3 regions of the Streptomyces sp. NPDC030799 genome follow, and region 1 is predicted to be linked to each of the others. Evidence: riboswitches for the same ligand, from Rfam matches in the RefSeq annotation. Region 1 holds a riboswitch; each other region holds the start of a gene.
What was found. Region 1 has a riboswitch for cobalamin ahead of ACZ41I_RS36325 (CbtB domain-containing protein). Riboswitches for the same ligand answer to the same signal wherever they lie in the genome.
Positions count from the first base shown of each region.

Region 1 (7,048 bases):
AACCACACGATCATCAGTGGCAGCACCGCCAGCAGCGGGATGGTGTTGAGGACCTGCACCAGGCCGTTGAACAGGTACTCGCCGCTGCGCAGCAGCCCGCCGAGCACTCCGGTGACGATGCCCACCGTCAGACCGATCAGGAGTCCGATGCCGGCCCGTTGCAGCGAGATGGCCACGTCCGGGCCGAGCACGCCCTGCTGCCACAGGTCGGCGGCGGATTTCACGATGGAGGTCGGCGCCGGAGCGTATGTCTTCGCCAGTACGCCGGCTCGGGCGAGAACCTCCCAGGCGACCAGGATCACGACCGGGGTCGTGTAGACCCCGAGCGGCCAGCGGAGGCGCTCGCGGAGTGAACTGAGCGGTGTCCGGCGGCGGGTGTCGCGGGGCAGGAAGACCTCGCGTTCCCGCGTGCTCGGCGACTCGGCGTCGGCGGTCTTGGGGACGGCCGGCACCGTGAGGCGGATCTCGGTCATGCGACCGCCTCCAGGACGCCGGTGTAGTGCGAGGCGTCGCCGACGAGTTGCCGGCTGCGGCGGCCGTCGACCCCGACCGGCACGTCGCCCGCCACGGTCACCCGGTTGAGGCGCCGCGGGTGGTCGTCGTAGTTGTCCACCCCGTAGTGCTGGGTGATCCGGTTGTCGAAGATCAGCAGCTGGCCGGGGGACCAGGTCCAGCGCAGGATGTTCTCCGGACGTGTCATATAGGACTGCAGGATGCGCAGCAGATCGGCCGCGTCGCTGCTCGGCAGGCCGACGATCCGCTGGGCGAAACCGCCGATGAACAGGCCGCGTTCGCCGGTCAGCGGATGCACCCGCACGACCGGGTGCTCCGCCTCGTAGGGCGTCGAGACGAAGACCCGGTCGTACTCCTGGCGCAGCGCCGTCGTGGCCGGAGGACGGGCGTAGTCGTGCTGGTTGGTGTGCACGACGCGCAGCGAGTCCGCGAGAGCGCGGAGCGGTTCGGGCAGGTCGCGGTAGGCCGCGGCGGCGTTGGCGATGAGCGTCTCGCCGCCGTACGGCGGGATCGCGAGGGACCGGAGGGTGGTGACCTGCGGCGGGTTGACCACGAAGGTGACGTCCGTGTGCCACGCGTCGGCCTTGGACGTCTCGCTGTCGACGGCGAGCACGTTCGTCGTGCCATCGGCCGCCGGTATGTTCGGGTGAGCGGTGGTGAGTTCGCCGAACCACGCGGCGACGCGCTCCTGACCGGCGTTGTCGAGGTTCACCTGGTCGAACACGATGGCCTTGTGTTCGTTGAGGGCTTCACGGAGCGCCGTGACCGTCGACGGGTCGCTCGGGGCCGTCAGGTCGACGCCCTCGACGACCGCGCCGATACGGCCGGTCAGCTTGCGGATGGACACAGGCATGCGGAGGTCCTTGTCGGGGAGGCGGGCGCAGCACGGGGTGCTGGAAGACGAGGAGTTGGAGTGCACGGTCGACCGGCGCGGCCGGGACACCGCGGTTCGGGTGGCCGTCGGGTCGCGATGCGGGAGGAGCGGAACGACGGCGTCGAAAGCACCTGATGCAGGTCAGGGCGACCGCTCATCCGGTCGTGGAGAAGAGCCGGAGAAGGGGACGATCAGGAGGCGGGCACAACGGTCCTCAAGGAGACCGTGTGACGACGTGCCGGCTCAGCGACAACAGAACGCGCTGGAGACGTGCGCCAGATCGATGTGGCGCCGCCGAGTGAGGTCCACGCGCGGGTTCATGGGACCGGAGTTCAGCAGAGGTCCGTGGCACTGGTCAAGGACTTCCCGGACGGGTCTTGCATCGCGGACAGGGACAACCGTCGTATGTCCGGAGCCGGGCGGCCGTGTGCCATGGTGAGCGCATGGCCGACCTCGCGCGCCGGGCGGCACCGTCGGGGCACGGACGCCTGCTCGACCTGGCCTGCGGCACCGGCCAGCTCACGTTCCCCCTGCGGAACCGGTTCGCGGACGTGTGGTCCGTGGACGCCGAACCCGGCATGACCGAGGTGGTCCGCGCCAAGGCGGACGTATCCGGCGCGGCCCACATCCGGACGATCACCGTCGGCGCCGAGGATCTCCACGCCGAACCGGGAAGCTTCGAGCTGATCGTCATCGGCAATGCGTTCCACCGGCTCCCCCGCGACCTGGTCGCGCAGCGCGCCCACGGCTGGCTGAAACCCGGCGGCTGTCTCGCGCTGTGCTGGTCGACCGGTCCGTGGACGGGGCCCCGGGACTGGCAGCGGGCGCTCTCCAGCATGCTGCGCAGATGGCAGAACACCCTCGGCGCGGCCGGCCGCGTGCCCGCCGGCTGGGAGCAGGCACGGAAGCAGGCTCCCGACCACGATGTCCTGTCACGTGCCGGGTTCGAACCCGCGGGACGGCACGAGTTCTCCGTCGAGCACCGCTGGACGATCCGTGAGCTCGCCGGGTACATCCGGTCGACATCATTCCTGCCGCCCGCGGTGCTCGCGGAGCACGCCGGCACGTTCGACGCCGACCTCACCGCCGAACTCCGCTCCTGCGCAGCCGACGGCCACCCCTGCGAAACGGTCGGCTACGCCTACGAACTGGTCCGCAAGCCGGCTCCCGGATGACCGCCCTCCGGTCCGGGCGTTCGCTTCGCAGAACCGCCGGATGCCGTACCACCGCGTCGAACAGACAGCCCTGTGTGTGGGGCACCGCGGTGTCCGGCCGGGTGTGGCCGGTCGGGCCGGAAGTGGGCGGTCGGGGCGCACGGAAGGCATGCGGTGGATGTTATGTTCGCGGCCGCGCGGGCCGTACCGGCCGGGGCCCGCGTCCCAGGACGAAGGCAGCAGGAGCATCCGCGTGACCAGCCGAGTTCTTCTCGTCTCCCCCTCCACCAGCGCGTCGTTGCGGCAGGCGCGGTTCGACGACGGCGGCTCGCTCGACGCCGTCGGCGCGGTACGGGCCCGGGCGGCGGCCGGGTCGCTGCCCGCCGCGGAGCGTGTGGCCGTCTCTCCGGGCGCGCGCTGCCGGGAGACGGCCACGGCGCTGGGCCTCGACGGCGTGCCGGTGCCGGAACTGGCGGGGCTCGACGTGGGCCGCTGGCGGGGCCGCACCCTTGAGGAGGTGGGGGCCGCCGAGCCGGAGGCGGTGGGCCATTGGCTCACCGACCCCGGCTGCGCCCCGCATGGTGGTGAGTCCGTGCAGGACCTGTGCGGAAGGGTCGCACGGTGGCTGGCCGACGCGCAGGCCGTGGCGGGCCGTACGGTCGCCGTCGTCGAGCCGGAGGTGGTGCGGGCGGCCGTCGGCGGCGCGCTGGGGTTGCCTGTCACGGTTTTCTGGCGCCTCGATGTGCCGCCGCTGACCGTGACCGAACTCAGCGGCCGGGCCGGGCGCTGGAATCTGCGGCTGGGGCGTCCGCTTGCCGCGCCGGACGCCGATTAGGCGCCGCCGGCCGGTGGTTCAGTCTGCCGAAGCCCGGTGACGGCGCAGCAGCGCCGCTATCGCGCAGCGCAGGCAGGTGCCGTCGTCGCCCGGCTCCATGGCTTCGCGGTCGGGGCATGTCGTCGGCGCCGGATGGGACCGTCCCCGGCAGCCGTCCCCCGAGGCCGCGATCAGCATCTCCAGGTCGTGCAGCAGCTGTTCGGTGCGCTTGGCCTGCTGGGCGAGCACCCGCACCCGGGCGCTCTGGCCGCCGATCTGCCGTCGGCTGGCGACCAGTTGCTCGTATTCCCTCGGGGTGAGGGCGACCGCGTCGCGGCCACCGACGGTGATCCGGCGGGGCTGTGGGGCTCTGGCCACTCGGTTCCTCCGCTCCTCGCCCGGGCATCCGCCTCCGGTCCGCCGCCGGATTCCCTCGCCCTGCCGGTGAACCCGTGCGCCGGTGTCCGGAGAACGCCAGAGGGCCCCCGGATGGTTCCGAAGGGCCCTCTGTTGTCCGGAAGGGGTCAGTGCGCGGCCGGAACCGCTCGCCCGCTCTCGGCCGTCGCCGGCTTGGGGCTCAGCAGCCGCTCGGCCAACTCGCCGAAGAGGAGGCCGAATCCGCCCCACAGAGCGGCCTGGATGCCCAGTGCCGAGAGCCGGAACCGCCACAGCAGGGTGGCCGGGAAGCCCTTGGGGACCTCGTTGACGACAGGCAGGAACTGGTAGGCCAGACCGATCACGACGGCGAACGCGGCCACCGCGACGACCGTCGCCCACCAGGTGCCCAGACGGGGAGCCAGGCGCTTGCCCAGCAGGGTGGCGGCGACCGCCAGCAGGACGCTGAGCAGCATCATCAGGAAGTACAGGGTGGTCCGCCTGCCGATGGTGTCGGGCTCGCCGACCGACGGCGGGTTGGCCGGGTACTTCAGGAACGGCACGACGTACACGGCGAGGAGGGCGCAGCCCGACAGCAGCAGCGCGGTGGCGCGCGGGCTGAAGCGGCCCACGCGGCCCAGGGCGAAGCAGAAGGCGAGCGCGGCGATCCCGCCGAAGGCGACCCCGTACACGAGGACACCGGTGGCGAGGCCGGCGGTGGACTGGAGGGAGCGGGAGACGACTTCCATCTCGTGCTCGTGGGAGTGGGCCTCCTCGAAGCTGATCGCCTTGTCGACGCTCGGCTCACCGAGGACGTACGCCACGACGAGGGCGAGCACGCCGGCCGCGAGGCCGGCGAGCATGCCCCGTACGAGGAGGTTCCGTACGGTTGCGGAATTCATGGGCGGGCGGTGTCCCCTCGCCTCAGTGGCAGGGGAAACCGAGCAGGTGCCGGGCGTCGTGCACCCACTCGTGGACGTCCGTGCCGTTGAGCACCGAGGTGGCGCCCTGCTCGGCGCCGACGAAGTAGAGCAGGATCAGCATGAGGATGCCGAAGAAGACCGCCCAGGGGGCAATCGCCTTCAGCGGCAGCTTGGCGGGTACGACGGGGGTGGTGGCTGTCGGCTGGGCGACGGTCTGCGCCATGGCAGAACCTCCTCTGGGAGTTCGCGTCCCATCTCGGTGGTGCACAGGACGACGGCCACGGGTCTGACTCACGGGACGCCTCGGGGGCGTCTCGCATACAGTGGCGCGACCGTGCCGGATTCCCACCGGCTTCCGTCTCGCCGTCGTCGATATCGGACAGACCGTACCGCGTGCCGCGCGCACGGCCAAGACCGCCTGCCCCCGCCGTGATCTTCCTCTCCCAGCAGGCGGGACAGGACGAGGCCGGTGGGGCGGCAGCGCAGGCAGGGCCCACATCAACGGCGCCCGGGGGCAGTTGCGCACGGCCGTGTCGGTGGCGCGCACCGGACGGTGGCGACCTGCGCCGGCTCGGTGCCGTACCGGACCCCTGGGTCAACGGGGATCCGCACGGCGCCGTGGCGGCGTGAAGGCGTACAGGTCGAGGATGTCCGGCTGGGGAGCGACGCCCGGGCCACCCGCCCGTACCCACGTCACGATGTCCTCGGTCGCATCCGGGTCGTTGACAAGTCCCAGCCAGACCGGCCGCGCACCGGCGGCCCGGCCCGCGGTGGACGGCTGTACGACGATGACGTTGGCCTGGTCGCACACGTCGAGGCAGTCGGAGATGCGCACCGGCACCTCCGCCCGCAGCCGTGCGGTCTGCGCCTGGTGATCAACCCCCGTCACCTTGGGGCTGCCGCAGCAGCAGTCCCGGCACACGACGACCCGGCACGGCGCCGCAGCGCTCCCCGTCCCCGCTCCGCCGGACGCCTCTTCCGCCGGCCTCTCGGGCACGCCCATGTCACTCCCCTCCCGGGGAGATCCGCCCCGGTGTGCGTCGAGGAGGCGACCGCGTGAGTCTCTGGCTCCCGGGTCGTCGCCCGCCCGGCCTGCCCGCCCCGGGCGGAGCGGAGGCCTGCCGGAACTCGCTCACCGGTCACAGTGGCGGGACCGCGCCGGATTCACACCGGCTTCCTCGGACCGCCGTCGCCCTATGTCGCAGGTCATCATGCCATCACCGGTGGGAGCGCCGCGTGTACCATCACCGCTCCCGCCCTCCGACGGCGGCCGGAGCGACGACCGGGCCGGGGGGTGTCGTTCGGATCATCCCGGCGTCGCGGGCCCTGGCGCGGCACGCTGCCCGCGGGGCGCCGGCCGACCCGGTGGGCCGTGCGGCGTATGTGGGGGATCAGGGCCGGGACTTCGGCGCGGTAGGCGTCGTAGGCGGCGCCGAACCGCCGGGCCATCGGGCGGTCCTCGACCCGGACCCGGCGCAGCAGCCCGGGTATCGCGGCCACCAGGAACGCCACCCGGACACCGAAGCCGCAGGCCGGCACGGAACCGGTGACCAAGCCGAGCAGGCCGGTGCAGATGGGGTGGCGGACCAGCCGGTACGGCCCGTCCGTGCGCAGCTCGTGGTGCTCCCGGACCGTCGGCACACTGGCCCACATCGTCCCCAGCACCCGGCGGGACCACAGCAGCAGGGCGGTCGAGGCGACGGCGGGCAGGACACCCAGGAGGGCCGGCTCGGGCCGCCAGTACTGCAGATGGCGCCAGAACCCTTCGAAGCGCCCGACCGGGATGAAGAACGCGGAGACGCCCGCCGCCGGCAGCAGCCGGCGCGGCAGCGTGCGGCGCAGTCCCCGCAGCCAGCCGCGCAGTCCCAACCGGCTCCGCACGCCGAAGTGGACAGCGCCCACGACCCAGGCCGCGACGAAGATCAGGACGCAGAGGTCGACGGTCAGGACGAGTGCCGAGTGAAGAGAACCCATGCCTCAAGACTGCTCCGCGTACCCAGCCGATCACCACCACCCACGGGTCGATGGAGAGGCCCCCGCCTATCCCCACCGCTCCCCACCGTTCTCCGTCCACGGATGCAGAACGCGGCGGCAAGGCCCGTACCGGACACGGCAGTTCGGGCGTGTCCCGGGTGTGGCGCTGCTAGCCTGCGCGCAGGTGCTCGGGCGGGACAGGGGAGGAGCTGAACGCCGTGGTCCATGCGTTCGCCGTGTACCGGGACGCCATGCGCGAGGCGTGGGGTGACTGGTGGCTGGCCTGGCCCCTGCTGCAGAAGGTCGGCGTGGGGGACGTCCTGCACGACTCGCGCGGGTCCGTCCGCGCGGCCGGGACGCTGGCCGACCGCAGGATCGCCTTCGACGCGACGGCGCCCGAGGCCCGCGGTGCCTTCCTGCA
Region 1 is NZ_JBVIDS010000018.1:38,593-45,640, forward strand. Features, by position in the region: gene ACZ41I_RS36295 (ABC transporter permease) at 1-473, opposite strand, end outside; gene ACZ41I_RS36300 (TauD/TfdA dioxygenase family protein) at 470-1,366, opposite strand; gene ACZ41I_RS36305 (class I SAM-dependent methyltransferase) at 1,831-2,562, shown strand; gene ACZ41I_RS36310 (histidine phosphatase family protein) at 2,795-3,376, shown strand; gene ACZ41I_RS36315 (hypothetical protein) at 3,395-3,733, opposite strand; gene ACZ41I_RS36320 (CbtA family protein) at 3,880-4,632, opposite strand; gene ACZ41I_RS36325 (CbtB domain-containing protein) at 4,655-4,876, opposite strand; cobalamin riboswitch at 4,913-5,054, opposite strand; gene ACZ41I_RS36330 (hypothetical protein) at 5,249-5,650, opposite strand; cobalamin riboswitch at 5,713-5,832, opposite strand; gene ACZ41I_RS36335 (methyltransferase family protein) at 5,863-6,627, opposite strand; gene ACZ41I_RS36340 (hypothetical protein) at 6,846-7,048, shown strand, end outside.

Region 2 (7,048 bases), on a different contig from region 1:
TGTGCTCCGCCCCCGGAGACGGCGATGACGTGGTCGAGCTGTGAGGAGCAGGAGGCAGAGCCGCAGACGCGGTTCGGGATGGGTTCGTTGTTGGTTACGGTGCCTTGGCCGAGCTGGCCGGACTGGTTGATTCCCCAGGAGACCACGGCGCCGGGTACGTCCGATCTCCCGTTGTCGGCGTGTGCTGTGCTCAGCCATGCCCCCGGGAAGAGCCCCAGCATCGCCGCCGTGCAGACGGCTGCGATGCGTGCTCCCCAGGACGAGCCACGGAGCGTTCTCATAATGACCCTCTCGTGCGGATTCTTGGCCCGTACACTCACGAGCCGCCCTATTCTCGGCGCATCATTTGGGCAAAGATCCGCATCGACACCGCGAATGGCCATTCATGGATCTGCTTGTCACTCGTTGTGCAGGTGGGCCCTGGACTGTCCGGGGGCGTCGCCAACGAGAAATCGCATGACCGACTATCTGAAAACGTGAATTCCTTTTGCAGGACGGCACATTCGGTCTGCTTTTTCTCCAGGCGGTTCCGCCTGGGCAGTCCGGGGGTCAGACCTGCGCCCGCCCCTGCCTGCGGACGTCCGCCAGGCGTAGCGCGCCGACCTGGACCGCGGCCTGGGTCACGTTGTTCGCCACGCCGCCCAGGCCGCCGTTGGTGAAGGCGAAGGCGTCCTCGCCGACCCGGACGGCGGCCAGGTCCAGCGAGAGCAGGCTCTCCTGCCCGTCCGGGGACAGGGCGGCGATGCTGATGCGCAGGCCCTGTCGGGCGTCGCCGACCTCCGGCAGCGGGGCGTCGGTGACCTGGACGTCCTCCAGGATCCCCAGTTCCGTGGTGGCGGTGAAGCGCGCGCACTGCGCCGGCATCGTCGCGAGCCACTTCAGCGCCGCGTCGACGTCGGAGGGACGCCGGGCGGCGATCTGGTAGCGCAGCTGCGCGTCGGTGTCGGCGTCGTCCAGACCGATGGCGACGCGGGCGGGACCGCCGAGGAGTTCGTCGGTGTAGAGGGCGTCCAGCAGCGGCTGGCAGTCGCCGGCCTCGGTGGTCGCCTTCAGCAGGCCGTCCCGCCAGGTGGCCGCACCGTCGGTCGGCGTCCAGGGGGCACCGAGGTCGGTCTCGGTGATGAGCGCGGCCTGTGCCTGTTCGTCGGTGAGGGTGGAGCCGTCGGCCCGCGCGGACGGTTTCGGCGCCGGGGCCGGCTTGTCGATCGTCGGGAGGGGCTGGGGCGCGGTCGCCGGGTGCTTCAGACCGAGCGCCGCGCAGCCGCCCAGGCCGAGAAGGCCGGCGACGGTGAGCCAGAGCGGGAGGCCACGGAGGCGTATCGCATCGATCATGTCAGAGGTGCCTCCTGGGCTGCGGCCGACGGGGTGCCTGCTCTCACGGCACCACCGCCCCGCCCGCCTCACCAGCGCTTGGGTCCGTCCGGGTGAGCGGCCCGCCGAAAACGCCTCGACCTGCGGCTTCACTGCCTGCTACGGTCGCCCCCATGCAGCGCGCCCAGCAGTGCCCGAAGAGCACGACGACGCCGGAGACCGTCCCGGCGCGCTGACACCTGACCAGCATCGAAGCCCCGGGGCGAACGCCCCGGGGCTTCTGGTTGTCACGGGGCGTTCGCCTCTCCCGCCTCTCCGACCGAGGAGTGACCCCCGTGAACGACCGTCTGCCCGACCACCGCCGGCTCGGCCGTGAGCTGGACCTGTTCGACACCGACCCGCTGATGGGCGCCGGCCTGCCGTACTGGCTGCCCGACGGCGCGGTCGTACGGCACACCCTGGAGGAGTACATCCGCGAAGCCGAACGCCGCGCCGGGTACCGGCACGTGTACTCGCCCGCGCTCGGCAAACGGGAGCTGTACGAGATCTCCGGGCACTGGGACCACTACAGCGACGACATGTACCCGCCGATGAAACTCGGTGCGGAGGAGGTCGTGCTCCGACCCAGCCTCTGCCCCCACCACGCCCTGATCTATCGCTCCCGTTCCCACAGCTACCGCGAACTGCCGCTCAGGATTGCCGAGTTGGGCGGCATGCACCGCGCCGAACTCTCCGGTGTCCTCGGCGGTCTGACCCGTGTCCGCGCCATCCAGCTCAACGACGCGCACATCTTCTGCACCCTGGACCAGGCGGTGGACGAGGCCCGCGCCGCGCTGGAGCTGATCGCCCGTGCCTACGCCGACCTCGGCATCGAGGCCGTACGGCACCGGCTGTCGCTGCCCGGGGAGGGCGGGAAGTACGTCGCCGATCCGGAACTGTGGCGCCGGGCCACCGAGCTGCTGCGGGAGGTCCTGGACGCGTCCGGCGTGGTGTACGAGGAGGCGGAGGGCGAGGCCGCCTTCTACGGTCCGAAGATCGACGTACAGATCGCCGATCCGGCCGGGCGTGAGTCCACCCTGTCCACCGTGCAGATCGACTTCCACCAGCCGGCCCGCTTCGACCTGCACTACATCGGCGCCGACGGTGCGAAGCACCGCCCGGTGATGGTGCACCGCAGCATCATCGGCAGCGTCGAGCGGGCCGTCGCCCACCTCGTCGAGGCGCACGCCGGCGCCTTCCCGGCCTGGCTGGCCCCCGTCCAGCTGATGGTCCTGCCGGTCGCCGAGGAGCAGGAGGAGCAGGCGGCGGCGGTCGTGCGGCAGGCCCTGCAGCTGGGGCTGCGGGCGGAGCTCGCCGGTCCGGCCGAGGGCACCCTGGGCGCCCGGATCCGGGCGGCCCGCCTGGTGCCGTACCAGGCCGTGATCGGCGCCCGTGAGGCCGGGGCGGGGCTGGCCGCGGTACGCCTGCGGGACGGCCGCCGCCCCGGGGCGCTGCCGGTGCCGGACCTGCTGGCCGCGATCAGCGCCCGGGTGGCCGCACGCGGCACCGCGCTGTGGGACTGATCGCGGTCGGACCCGGCGTCATGGGGCCGATCACCGGGTGCTGATCTAGGGTTTGAGCGTCGGCACGACGAAGGAGCCCGCTGTGACCGGTCAGCCCATCCCCGTGATCATCGACTGCGACACCGGCGTCGACGACGCCCTGGCCCTGCTGCTCGCCGTACGCCACCCCGGCCTGGACCTGCGGGCCGTGACCTGCGTGGCCGGGAACACGGACGTCGACGGTGTGGTCCGCAACACCCTGACCGTGCTGGAGCAGGCGGGCGCCCCGGACATCCCGGTGGGCCGGGGCGCCGAACGCCCGCTGATCGAACCCGCCCGCTCGGCCCGGCATGTGCACGGCTCGGACGGCATGGGCGACCTCGGCCTGCCCGCGCCGACCCGCACCCCCGTCGACCTCGACGCGGTCGCCCTGCTGCGCCGTGAGATCCTCGCCTCCCCCCGCCCGGTCACCCTCATCCCCACCGCACCGCTCACCAACATCGCCCTGCTGCTGCGCACCCACCCCGAGGTGACCCGCAACATCGAGCGGATCGTCTTCATGGGCGGCGCGGTCGCCGTCGGGAACGCCACGCCGGTCGCCGAGTTCAACGTCTGGCACGACCCGGAGGCGGCGGCGATCCTGCTCACCGCCGGGGTGCCGATCACCATGTACGGCCTGGACGTCTTCATGCAGGTCGTCGTCGACGCCCCGGACGTCCACCGGCTGCGCACGAGCAGCGACCCCGGCACCCGGCTGGCCGGCGAACTCCTCGCGCACCGGCCGACCACACAGGGAGAGGCCCCGGAGGCGGAGGAGGCGGGCGGCCTCGGCGACGCGGGCGCGGTGTGCGCGGTCGCCGACCCGGCCGGCATCACCACCCGGCTCCTGCCCGTCGAGGTCTGCCTGGCCCCGGGCCCGACCCGGGGCCAGACGATCGTCGACCGCCGCCCCCGCCCCGGCGAGTCCGAGATCCACGAGGGCAAGCGCGAACACGCCCTGGTGGACGTGGCTTTGCAGGTCGACGTGGACCGGTACGTGAAGCTGTACCTGGAGACCGTGGAGCGCCAGGGGGTGGCGTTCGGATCATCCCGGCGTCCGAACGACACCCCCTAATCGGCGGCGGGCTTCGCCGTCCAGCGTTCCTCCACCCGCGCGACGCGCCAGTACGACAGTGCCGCCGCCCACACCACCACGAACAGGCCGACGATGAGATAGCCGACGTTGTCCAGGTCGAGTCCGGCGATCCAGCCCGTGACGCCGTCGTGCAGACCGAACTTCTCGTGCAGGACCCCGACCAGCTCGATCGTGCCGATGACGAAGGCGACCGCGATGGACAGGCCGGTGATGGCGAGGTTGTAGAAGACCTTGCGGACGGGGTTGGAGAACGCCCACTGGTAGGCGAAGTTCATGAAGGTGCCGTCGAGGGTGTCGAACAGGCTCATGCCGGCGGCGAAGAGCAGCGGCAGGCAGAGGACCGCGTACCAGGGCAGGCCGGCGGCGGCGCCCGAACCGGCCATCACCATCAGCGTGACTTCGGTGGCCGTGTCGAAGCCGAGCCCGAAGAGGAAACCGAGCGGGAACATCTGGCCGGGCCGGCTGATCGATTTGGTGAGGCGGCCGAGGATCCGGTTCATGAAACCGCGCGAGTCCAGGTGCTGTTCGAGCTCCCGCTCGTCGTACGCCCCGCCGCGCATCGCGCGGAAGACCCTGAGGATGCCCACCAGAGCGACCAGGTTCAGGGCCGCGATGAGGTAGAGGAACGTGCCGGAGATCGTCGTTCCCAGGAACCCGAGCACCTGGTGGGTCCGCGAGTGCTCGTCCATCACCTTGCCGGCGAGCTGCGTACCGCCGGCGATCAGCACCGCCAGCACGACCACCACGCTGGAGTGCCCCAGCGCGAACCAGAACCCCACCGACACCGGCCGCTTCCCGTCGGCCATCAGCTTGCGTGTGGTGTTGTCGATCGCGGCGATGTGGTCGGCGTCGAACGCGTGCCGCATGCCCAGGGTGTAGGCGGTGATGCCAAGGCCGATCCCGAAGACGTCGGTGCCGACCCTGTAGTGCTCGGGCACGACCAGCAGGAAGAGGATCCCGAAGGCGACGACGTGCAGGGCGACGATCACCGCCAGCAGTCCCGCCGTCTTCAGGGTGTCCTCGCGCCGCCAGCGGAAGGGAGCAGCATCGGCCATCGGGTTCACGCTCCAGCACCTCGTGGATCACTTCGTGAGCTGCCGTGGCCGGTCTCCTGGCTTACGGGGTGGTGCGCTCTTCGGTCCCTGCCTTCCCAGCCGTACGACCGACCAGTGGCCCGGCTGCTGCCGGACGGGACCGGAACTCCCCGGTCACAGTGGCGAGGGCCGCGTCGACTTCTCATCGACTTCCCGAGCACCACGGCCCGCCCACCGTACGGGCGGGAGCGGTGCACTGCATAGCTGCGCACCCGTGCAGGTATTCAAGATCACAGAGCCACCTGCGAGGATGACGCCATGCATCTCGTGCCTGCCGACCGAGCCGACCGGCGCACCATCGACGGTCACCGGGTGTGCGAGGCGATCGCCGCCATCGGTGACGCGGACCGGGTGCGCACCTGGGCCGGCCGCTTCTCGCTGCTGGCCGACGCCAACCGGCTCGCCCTGCTCCTCGCCCTGCACCGCACCGGCCCGCTCGCCGTCTCCGACCTGGCCGTGGCCACCGGAATGAACGATCCCGCCGTCTCCCAGGCCCTGCGGCTGCTGCGGGCGGCGGGCGTCGTGGCCGGGGAGAAACAGGGACGGGTGGTGCGCTACCGCGTGGTGGACGCCGAGCTGCGCGCGGTGCTGGACCTCTGCTGAGGTGCTCTCCTCGGCCCCCCATGCGAAGGTTCCCTTTCCGGGTCATGTGGACAGATTTGTACTGTCGTCCACCTCCCCCTGAAGGGATCCCGTATGGCCCCTGTGGCAGACCGCTCCCCGGACCTCTCCTCCAAGAACCCCGACTGGTGGCGTCAGGCCGTCATCTACCAGGTCTACCCCCGCAGTTTCGCCGACGCGGACGGCGACGGCCTCGGCGACCTGCGCGGCATCACCCAGCGCCTGAGCCACGTCGCCGGCCTCGGTGCCGACGCCCTGTGGCTGAGCCCCTTCTACCCGTCGGAGCTGGCCGACGGAGGCTACGACGTCGCCGACCACCGGGACGTCGATCCCCGCCTCGGCACCCTGGACGACTTCGACGCCCTGGTGGGCGAGGCCCACCGGCTCGGCCTGAAGGTCGTCGTCGACATCGTCCCGAACCACACCTCGCATCTGCACCCCTGGTTCCAGGAGGCCCTGCGCTCCGCCCCCGGCTCCCCGGCCCGCGGCCGCTATGTCTTCCGCCCCGGCCGGGGCGTGCACGGCGAACTGCCGCCCAGCGACTGGCAGTCCGTGTTCGGCGGCAGCGCATGGAAGCGCGTCCCGGACGGCGAGTGGTACCTCCACCTCTTCGCTCCCGAACAGCCCGACCTCAACTGGGACAACGAGGAGGTCCGCGCCGACTTCCGCACCACCCTGCGGTTCTGGTCCGACCGGGGCGTCGACGGTTTCCGCATCGACGTCGCCCACGGGCTGGCCAAGGACCTCACCGAGCCGCTGCGGGACATCGGGGACCTCGGTGCCACCGGCGAGGCGGCCCTGCCGCACGTCCCGCCGGGCAGCCACCCGTACTGGGACCGCGACGAGGTTCACGAGATCTACCGCGACTGGCGCAAGATCCTCGACGCCTACAGCCCGCCGCGCACCGCCGTCGCCGAGGCCTGGGTCCCGGGCGCCCGCCGTGCCCTGTACGCCCGCCCCGATGAACTCGACCAGGCCTTCAACTTCGAGTACCTGGAGACCGGCTGGGACGCGGAGGAGCTGCGGCAGGTCATCACCGACTCCCTCGCCACCGCCCGGGCCGCCGGCGCCTCCGCCACCTGGGTGCTGTCCAATCACGATGTCGTACGGCACGCCTCCCGCCTGATGCTGCCGCCCGGCACCGACCCGGCGGCCTGGCTGCTGTCCGGCGGCACGGCGCCCGCGATCGACACCGGGGCGGGCCTGCGCCGGGCCCGCGCCGCGACCCTCCTCATGCTCGCGCTGCCCGGATCCTCGTACCTCTACCAGGGCGAGGAACTCGGTCTGCCGGAGGTCGCCGACCTGCCCGCCGCGGTCCTCCAGGACCCGATCTGGGAGCAGACCGG
Region 2 is NZ_JBVIDS010000015.1:146,106-153,153, forward strand. Features, by position in the region: gene ACZ41I_RS32875 (RCC1 domain-containing protein) at 1-281, opposite strand, end outside; gene ACZ41I_RS32880 (hypothetical protein) at 550-1,332, opposite strand; gene thrS (threonine--tRNA ligase) at 1,659-2,873, shown strand; gene ACZ41I_RS32890 (nucleoside hydrolase) at 2,956-3,966, shown strand; gene nicT (Nickel transporter NicT) at 3,963-5,042, opposite strand; cobalamin riboswitch at 5,072-5,261, opposite strand; gene ACZ41I_RS32900 (ArsR/SmtB family transcription factor) at 5,340-5,684, shown strand; gene ACZ41I_RS32905 (glycoside hydrolase family 13 protein) at 5,778-7,048, shown strand, end outside.
Region 2: it holds a riboswitch for cobalamin, as region 1 does, so the genes downstream of both, nicT (Nickel transporter NicT) here and ACZ41I_RS36325 (CbtB domain-containing protein) in region 1, are expected to answer to the same signal.

Region 3 (7,048 bases), on a different contig from region 1:
GAAGAACGACGTCAACGGCGTCGCGCTCGGCGTCTTCATCTTCTTCTTCCTGGCCGTCACGGTCATGGGCTTCCTGGCCGCCCGCTGGCGCAAGGCCGAGAACGAGCACTCCCTGGACGAATGGGGCCTGGGCGGACGGTCGTTCGGCACCTGGATCACCTGGTTCCTGCTCGGCGGCGACCTGTACACGGCGTACACCTTCGTCGCCGTGCCGGCGGCGATCTACGCGGCGGGCGCCACCGGCTTCTTCGCGGTGCCGTACACGATCCTGGTCTACCCGCTGATCTTCACCTTCCTGCCGCGCCTGTGGTCGGTCAGCCACCGCCACGGCTACGTCACCACCTCGGACTTCGTCCGGGGCCGCTTCGGCTCCAAGGGCCTGTCGCTGGCCGTGGCGCTGACCGGCATCCTGGCGACGATGCCGTACATCGCGCTGCAACTCGTCGGCATCCAGGCGGTGCTGGACGTGATGGGCGTCGGTGGCGGGGACACCACCAACTGGTTCGTGAAGGACCTGCCGCTGCTGATCGCGTTCGGCGTGCTGGCGGCGTACACGTACTCCTCCGGCCTGCGCGCGCCCGCCCTGATCGCCTTCGTCAAGGACGCGCTGATCTACATCGTCATCGGGGTGGCGATCATCTACATCCCGATCAAGCTGGGCGGCTTCGACGACGTCTTCGCCAAGGCGGGCCACGCGTTCAGCCAGGTCAACCCGGCGACGGGCAAGCCGCGCGGCGCGCTCGTGCCCCCGGAGGCGAACCAGTGGACGTACGCCACCCTGGCCCTGGGTTCGGCGCTCGCGCTGTTCATGTACCCGCACTCGATCACCGCGACCCTGTCGTCCAGGAGCCGTGAGGTGATCCGCCGCAACACCACGATCCTGCCGCTGTACTCCCTCATGCTCGGTCTGCTCGCCCTGCTGGGCTTCATGGCGATCGCGGCCGGAGTGAAGGTCACCAACGGGCAGCTGGCCATCCCGCAGCTGTTCGAGGACATGTTCCCGGACTGGTTCGCGGGCGTGGCCTTCGCGGCGATCGGCATCGGCGCTCTCGTACCGGCGGCCATCATGTCGATCGCGGCGGCGAACCTCTTCACCCGCAACATCTACCGGGACTTCATCAAGCCGGACGCCACTCCCCGGCAGGAGGCCCAGGTCTCCAAGATCGTCTCACTGCTGGTGAAGGTCGGCGCCCTGGTCTTCGTCCTCACCATGGACAAGACGGTCGCGATCAACTTCCAGCTGCTCGGCGGCATCTGGATCCTGCAGACCTTCCCGGCCCTGGTCGGCGGCCTGTTCACCCGCTGGTTCCACCGCTGGGCGCTGCTCGCCGGCTGGGCGGTCGGCATGGTGTACGGCACGGTCGCGGCGTACGGGGTCGCCTCGCCGACCCAGAAGCACTTCGGCGGCTCGGCCAAGGAGATCCCGGGCATCGGGGAGATCGGCTACATCGGCCTGACCGCGTTCGTCCTCAACGTCGCCGTGACCGTGGTCCTCACCTTCGTCCTCAAGGCCGCCAAGGCCCCCGAGGGCATCGACGAGACCAGCCCGGCCGACTACACGGCGGACGCGGGCGACCTCGGCGTCCAGGTGGAACTGCCGTCGGCGACGGCGGGCAGCGCGCACTAGGGGACCCTGCGACGCCGGGATGATCCAAACGACACCCCCTAGCCCACGCGCCTCGGCCGGACGCCCTCGTCCCGTGTGCGTCCGGCCATCGCGTCCCAGAAGCGGTCCAGTTCGCGGACGCGCATGCTGACCCAGGGCGGTGTCTTTCGGTGCACCAGCCTGGGAAAGCAGCGGCGGATGGTTCCGGGCAGCAGGACCTGCTGCTGCCGGCAGAAGGGCTCGCGGACCTCGCCCCGGGGCACCCCGCCCCGGGGGCCGGGGGCTCAGCTCGACGTCCTCGCGCAGCCGGCCGTCACTCATGGCGTGGGCCCAGGTCTCCAGGAGCCACAGCCGGAGCGTGCTGCGGTCCCAACTGCGGGTGTCGAGCCGGTCCTTGTCGTTGCGCGGACGAACGCGTTCGAGGTCGCCGTGGTGGTGCAGTTCGCGGGCGATCTGCAGGTAGATCGGCGATTCGGTGACCTCCGCGGTCTCCACGATCCAGTCCACGCGGCGCTCGTCCGTCTCCGGGACCCGCGCCTCGACGAAGTGCAGCGCCGACTCCTCGCTCAGCGGCTCCAGCTCCACGATCGCGGCGGGGTGCTCTCCAGCGGACTGTGCGGCCGGGAGGCGATGACGACCACCTTGTCGTCGGCGAGCAGTTGCTGCCAGATCCGGTCGCTCTTGGTGCGCGCCAGAATGCCGTGAGGCGCTTCCTCGGCGAACCGTTGCCTGGCCATGCGCTCGAAGTTCAGATCGGCACCGGTTGCGTCCCTCAGCCGGATCGGCACGGGAACGGCGTGCTGCCGGGCCAGCAGCTCGGTCAGCCGCACCAGGACGGCCGTCTTGCCCGTGCCGACACCGCCGACGAGCAGACAGGGCCTGCGGGTCTCGCGCTGCCGCAGCCTCTGGGCGATGACCCGGGCGACCTCCTCACGGCCCACGATCTCGGCCATGCCGGGCCCGGCGGTGAGCACAAAGCCCTTCCGCGGCCCAGGCGAGGAGTGCGGTCAGGAGGATCAGCCACACAACCCGGATCGCACGTGTCTCGCCTCCAGCGTCGCCATCGGCGCGCTGCGAGGCCGCACCTTGCCCGGCGGATGACGGACGATCCTCGTCATGGTGCGTTCTCCTTCCGAGGCCGGCTCTCGGCACGAAGGACCCGCGGGGCACCTTCTTCCATGGAAACACTCCAGCCGGGCCCTGCAACTCGGAAGTTGACCCTCCGAAGCCACCGCACCACACAACAGACACAACATCTGGGGGTGACCTGACAGCCCGGCACTAGATGTATGCTCATCCTCGCTGTCGCCGCAGGGGAATCCGGTGCGAATCCGGAACTGTCCCGCAACGGTGTACTTGTGTGTGTCCGTTCCCTGAACGCCGTGCACAGGAGTCAGTCCGAGGACCTGCCGACAGCGCACCCGGCCGTCCGGCCGGTGTGCCCTGAGACGTCCGGGCCTCGTGGAGTGGGCCGGTGGACGCGACGCCGTGTGCGCTCGTGGCTGCCCCCGCCCTCCGCCAGGCCCCCGTGCCGAGCGAGGGAGAGCCCCACGTGACCATCGCGCCAGCAGACCCGGCTTCAGCCGACGGCCTGGAGACCGACGGTCCCGGTGCCGCGCTGCTGCGGACCCTGACCGAGCTGACCGCCGACCTCCCCGACACCGACCCCGGCCGGGTCGCCGCCGCCGCCCTGCGTGGCCGGTCGGCGAACGCCGACGAGGCGGAGTTGCGGGAGCTGGCCACGGAGGCCGCCGCCGGGCTCATCTCCGAGGACCCCGCATACTCCCGGCTGGCCGCCCGGCTGCTGACCCTCACCATCCGCGCGGAGGCCGCCTCGCAGGGCGTGACGTCCTTCACCGAGTCCGTGGCCGTGGGACACCGGGAGGGGCTCATCGCCGACCGGACCGCCGAGTTCGCGCGGGTGCACGCCGCGCGGCTGGACGCGCTGATCGACACGGGCGCCGACGACCGCTTCGGCTACTTCGGGCTGCGCACGCTGCACAGCCGGTATCTGCTCCGGCACCCCTTCACCCGCAAGGTCGTCGAGACCCCCCAGCACTTCATGCTGCGGGTCGCCGCAGGCCTCGCCGAGGACGACAGTGTCCGCTCCCTGGACGAAGTCGCCGCGCTCTACCGGCTCATGAGCCGCCTCGACTACCTGCCGTCCTCCCCCACGCTCTTCAACTCCGGCACCCGCCACCCCCAGATGTCGTCCTGCTACCTCCTCGACTCCCCGCTGGACGAGCTGGACTCCATCTACGACCGCTACCACCAGGTGGCCCGGCTCTCCAAGCACGCCGGCGGCATCGGTCTGTCGTACTCCCGGATCCGCAGCCGCGGTTCGCTGATCCGCGGCACCAACGGGCACTCCAACGGCATCGTGCCGTTCCTGAAGACCTTGGACGCCTCGGTGGCGGCCGTGAACCAGGGCGGCCGGCGCAAGGGCGCCGCGGCCGTCTACCTGGAGACCTGGCACTCCGACATCGAGGAGTTCCTGGAGCTGCGCGACAACACCGGTGAGGACGCCCGCCGTACGCACAACCTGAACCTCGCGCACTGGATCCCGGACGAGTTCATGCGCCGGGTCAACGCCGACGGACAGTGGTCGCTGTTCTCCCCGGCGGACGTGCCGGAGCTGGTGGACCTGTGGGGGGAGGAGTTCGACGCCGCCTACCGCAAGGCCGAGGCGGCGGGGCTCGCGAAGAAGACGATCCCGGCCCGTGAGCTGTACGGCCGGATGATGCGCACCCTCGCGCAGACCGGCAACGGCTGGATGACCTTCAAGGACGCGGCGAACCGCACCGCCAACCAGACCGCCCTGCCCGGCCATGTCGTCCACTCCTCCAACCTCTGCACCGAGATCCTGGAGGTCACGGACGACGGGGAGACGGCGGTCTGCAACCTGGGGTCGGTCAACCTCGGTGCGTTCGTGAGCGGCGGTGACATCGACTGGCAGCGCCTCGACGAGACGGTCCGCACGGCCGTCACCTTCCTCGACCGTGTGGTCGACATCAACTTCTACCCGACCGAGCAGGCGGGCCGGTCGAACGCCAAGTGGCGGCCCGTCGGCCTCGGTGCCATGGGTCTGCAGGACGTGTTCTTCAAGCTGCGCCTGCCCTTCGACTCCCCGGAGGCCAAGGCCCTGTCCACGCGGATCGCCGAGCGCATCATGCTCGCCGCGTACGAGGCCTCCGCCGACCTCGCCGAGCGGAACGGCCCGCTGCCGGCCTGGGAGAAGACCCGTACCGCGCGCGGTGTGCTGCACCCCGACCACTACGAGGTGGAGCTGACCTGGCCGGAGCGCTGGGCGGCCCTGCGCGAGCGGATCGCGGCCGTCGGCATGCGCAACTCGCTCCTCCTGGCGATCGCGCCCACCGCCACCATCGCCTCCATCGCGGGCGCGTACGAGTGCATCGAGCCGCAGGTGTCGAACCTGTTCAAGCGCGAGACGCTGTCCGGTGAGTTTTTGCAGGTCAACTCGTACCTGGTGAAGGATCTGAAGGAGCTCGGCGTCTGGGACGCACGGACCCGTGAGGCGCTGCGCGACTCCAACGGATCGGTGCAGGACTTCGCGTGGATCCCGGCCGACGTACGGGCCCTGTACCGCACGGCGTGGGAGATCCCGCAGCGCGGCCTGATCGACATGGCCGCGGCGCGGACCCCGTTCCTCGACCAGGCGCAGTCGCTCAACCTCTTCATGGAGACGCCGACCATCGGCAAGCTCTCCTCGATGTACGCGTACGCCTGGAAGTCCGGGCTCAAGACGACGTACTACCTGCGCTCGCGGCCCGCGACGCGCATCGCCCGCGCCGCCCAGGCGCAGACACAGAAGACCATCCCCGTCCAGCAGGCCGCCGATCCCGACGCGGTCGCCTGCTCCCTGGAAAACCCCGAGTCCTGCGAGGCCTGCCAGTAATGTCCACCCGTCCCCAGAACCTCCTCGACCCGGGCTTCGAACTCACCCTCCGCCCGATGCGCTACCCGGACTTCTACGAGCGCTACCGGGACGCCATCAAGAACACCTGGACCGTGGAGGAGGTCGACCTCCACTCGGACGTCGCCGACCTCGCCAAGCTGACTCCGGCCGAGCAGCACCTGATCGGCCGGTTGGTGGCCTTCTTCGCGACGGGCGACTCGATCGTCGCGAACAACCTGGTCCTGACGCTGTACAAGCACATCAACTCGCCCGAGGCGCGCCTGTATCTGAGCAGGCAGCTCTTCGAGGAGGCCGTGCACGTCCAGTTCTATCTGACGCTGCTCGACACCTATCTCCCCGACCCGGACGACCGGGCGGCGGCCTTCGCGGCCGTCGAGAACATCCCCTCCATCCGGGAGAAGGCCGGGTTCTGCTTCAAGTGGATGGACTCGGTCGAGAAGCTGGAGCGCCTGGAGACGAAGGCCGACCGCCGGCGCTTCCTGCTCAATCTGATCTGCTTCGCCGCGTGCATCGAGGGCCTGTTCTTCTACGGCGCCTTCGCCTACGTGTACTGGTTCCGCAGCCGGGGTCTGCTGCACGGCCTCGCCACCGGCACCAACTGGGTGTTCCGCGACGAGACGATGCACATGTCCTTCGCCTTCGACGTGGTCGACACCGTCCGCAAGGAGGAGCCGGAGCTGTTCGACGACGCGCTCCAGCAACAGGTCACCGACATGCTCAAGGAGGCCGTCGAGGCCGAGCTGCAGTTCGCGCGCGACCTGTGCGGTGACGGCCTGCCGGGCATGAACACCGAGTCGATGCGGCAGTACCTGGAGTGCGTCGCCGACCAGCGCCTCACCCGCCTCGGGTTCGCACCGGTGTACGGCTCGGAGAACCCGTTCTCCTTCATGGAGCTGCAGGGCGTCCAGGAGCTGACGAACTTCTTCGAGCGCCGCCCGTCGGCGTACCAGGTCGCCGTGGAGGGCACGGTCGACCTGGACGAGGACTTCTGACCGTCCCGCTGCTTCGGCACACGGGGCTCGCGCAGGTGTTCCCTCAGGCGGGGTGGGCCACGCCGTGACGGCTGTGGGGGCGGTTCGGCGCCGCCTCCCCTTCGCCGTGCTCCGCCCGCCTGAGCTGCCGGTCGATGCTCCATTCCCGCACGGCGCCGATCGCGGAGGGGAGAATCATGAGGACGAGGATCCCGAAGGTGGCGAGCATGCCGATGAGGCCTTGGATCTGGTTTCCGTTCATGCCCTCACTGTCGCGCGGAGCACTCCTCGTCCGTGAGTGGCAGGACTGCCGTACACCCTCGAATTGCTGCCACTGATCCGGCACACTGGCAGCATGCTGAAGAACGTGGCCGCCGTGCTGCTGGACGGGGTGCATCCCTTCGAGCTGGGTGTCGTGTGCGAGGTGTTCGGCATCGACCGCAGCGACGAGGGTCTGCCGGTGTACGACTTCGCCGTGGTCTCCGCCGAGGGGCCCACCCTCGGCACCCACTGCGGGTTCACCGTGTCCACCCC
Region 3 is NZ_JBVIDS010000006.1:188,962-196,009, forward strand. Features, by position in the region: gene ACZ41I_RS17015 (DUF3311 domain-containing protein) at 1-2, shown strand, start outside; gene mctP (monocarboxylate uptake permease MctP) at 1-1,627, shown strand, start outside; gene ACZ41I_RS17025 (hypothetical protein) at 1,666-1,869, opposite strand; gene ACZ41I_RS17030 (hypothetical protein) at 2,173-2,580, opposite strand; cobalamin riboswitch at 2,861-3,034, shown strand; gene ACZ41I_RS17035 (ribonucleoside-diphosphate reductase subunit alpha) at 3,159-5,522, shown strand; gene ACZ41I_RS17040 (ribonucleotide-diphosphate reductase subunit beta) at 5,522-6,535, shown strand; gene ACZ41I_RS17045 (hypothetical protein) at 6,579-6,776, opposite strand; gene ACZ41I_RS17050 (GlxA family transcriptional regulator) at 6,870-7,048, shown strand, end outside.
Region 3: it holds a riboswitch for cobalamin, as region 1 does, so the genes downstream of both, ACZ41I_RS17035 (ribonucleoside-diphosphate reductase subunit alpha) here and ACZ41I_RS36325 (CbtB domain-containing protein) in region 1, are expected to answer to the same signal.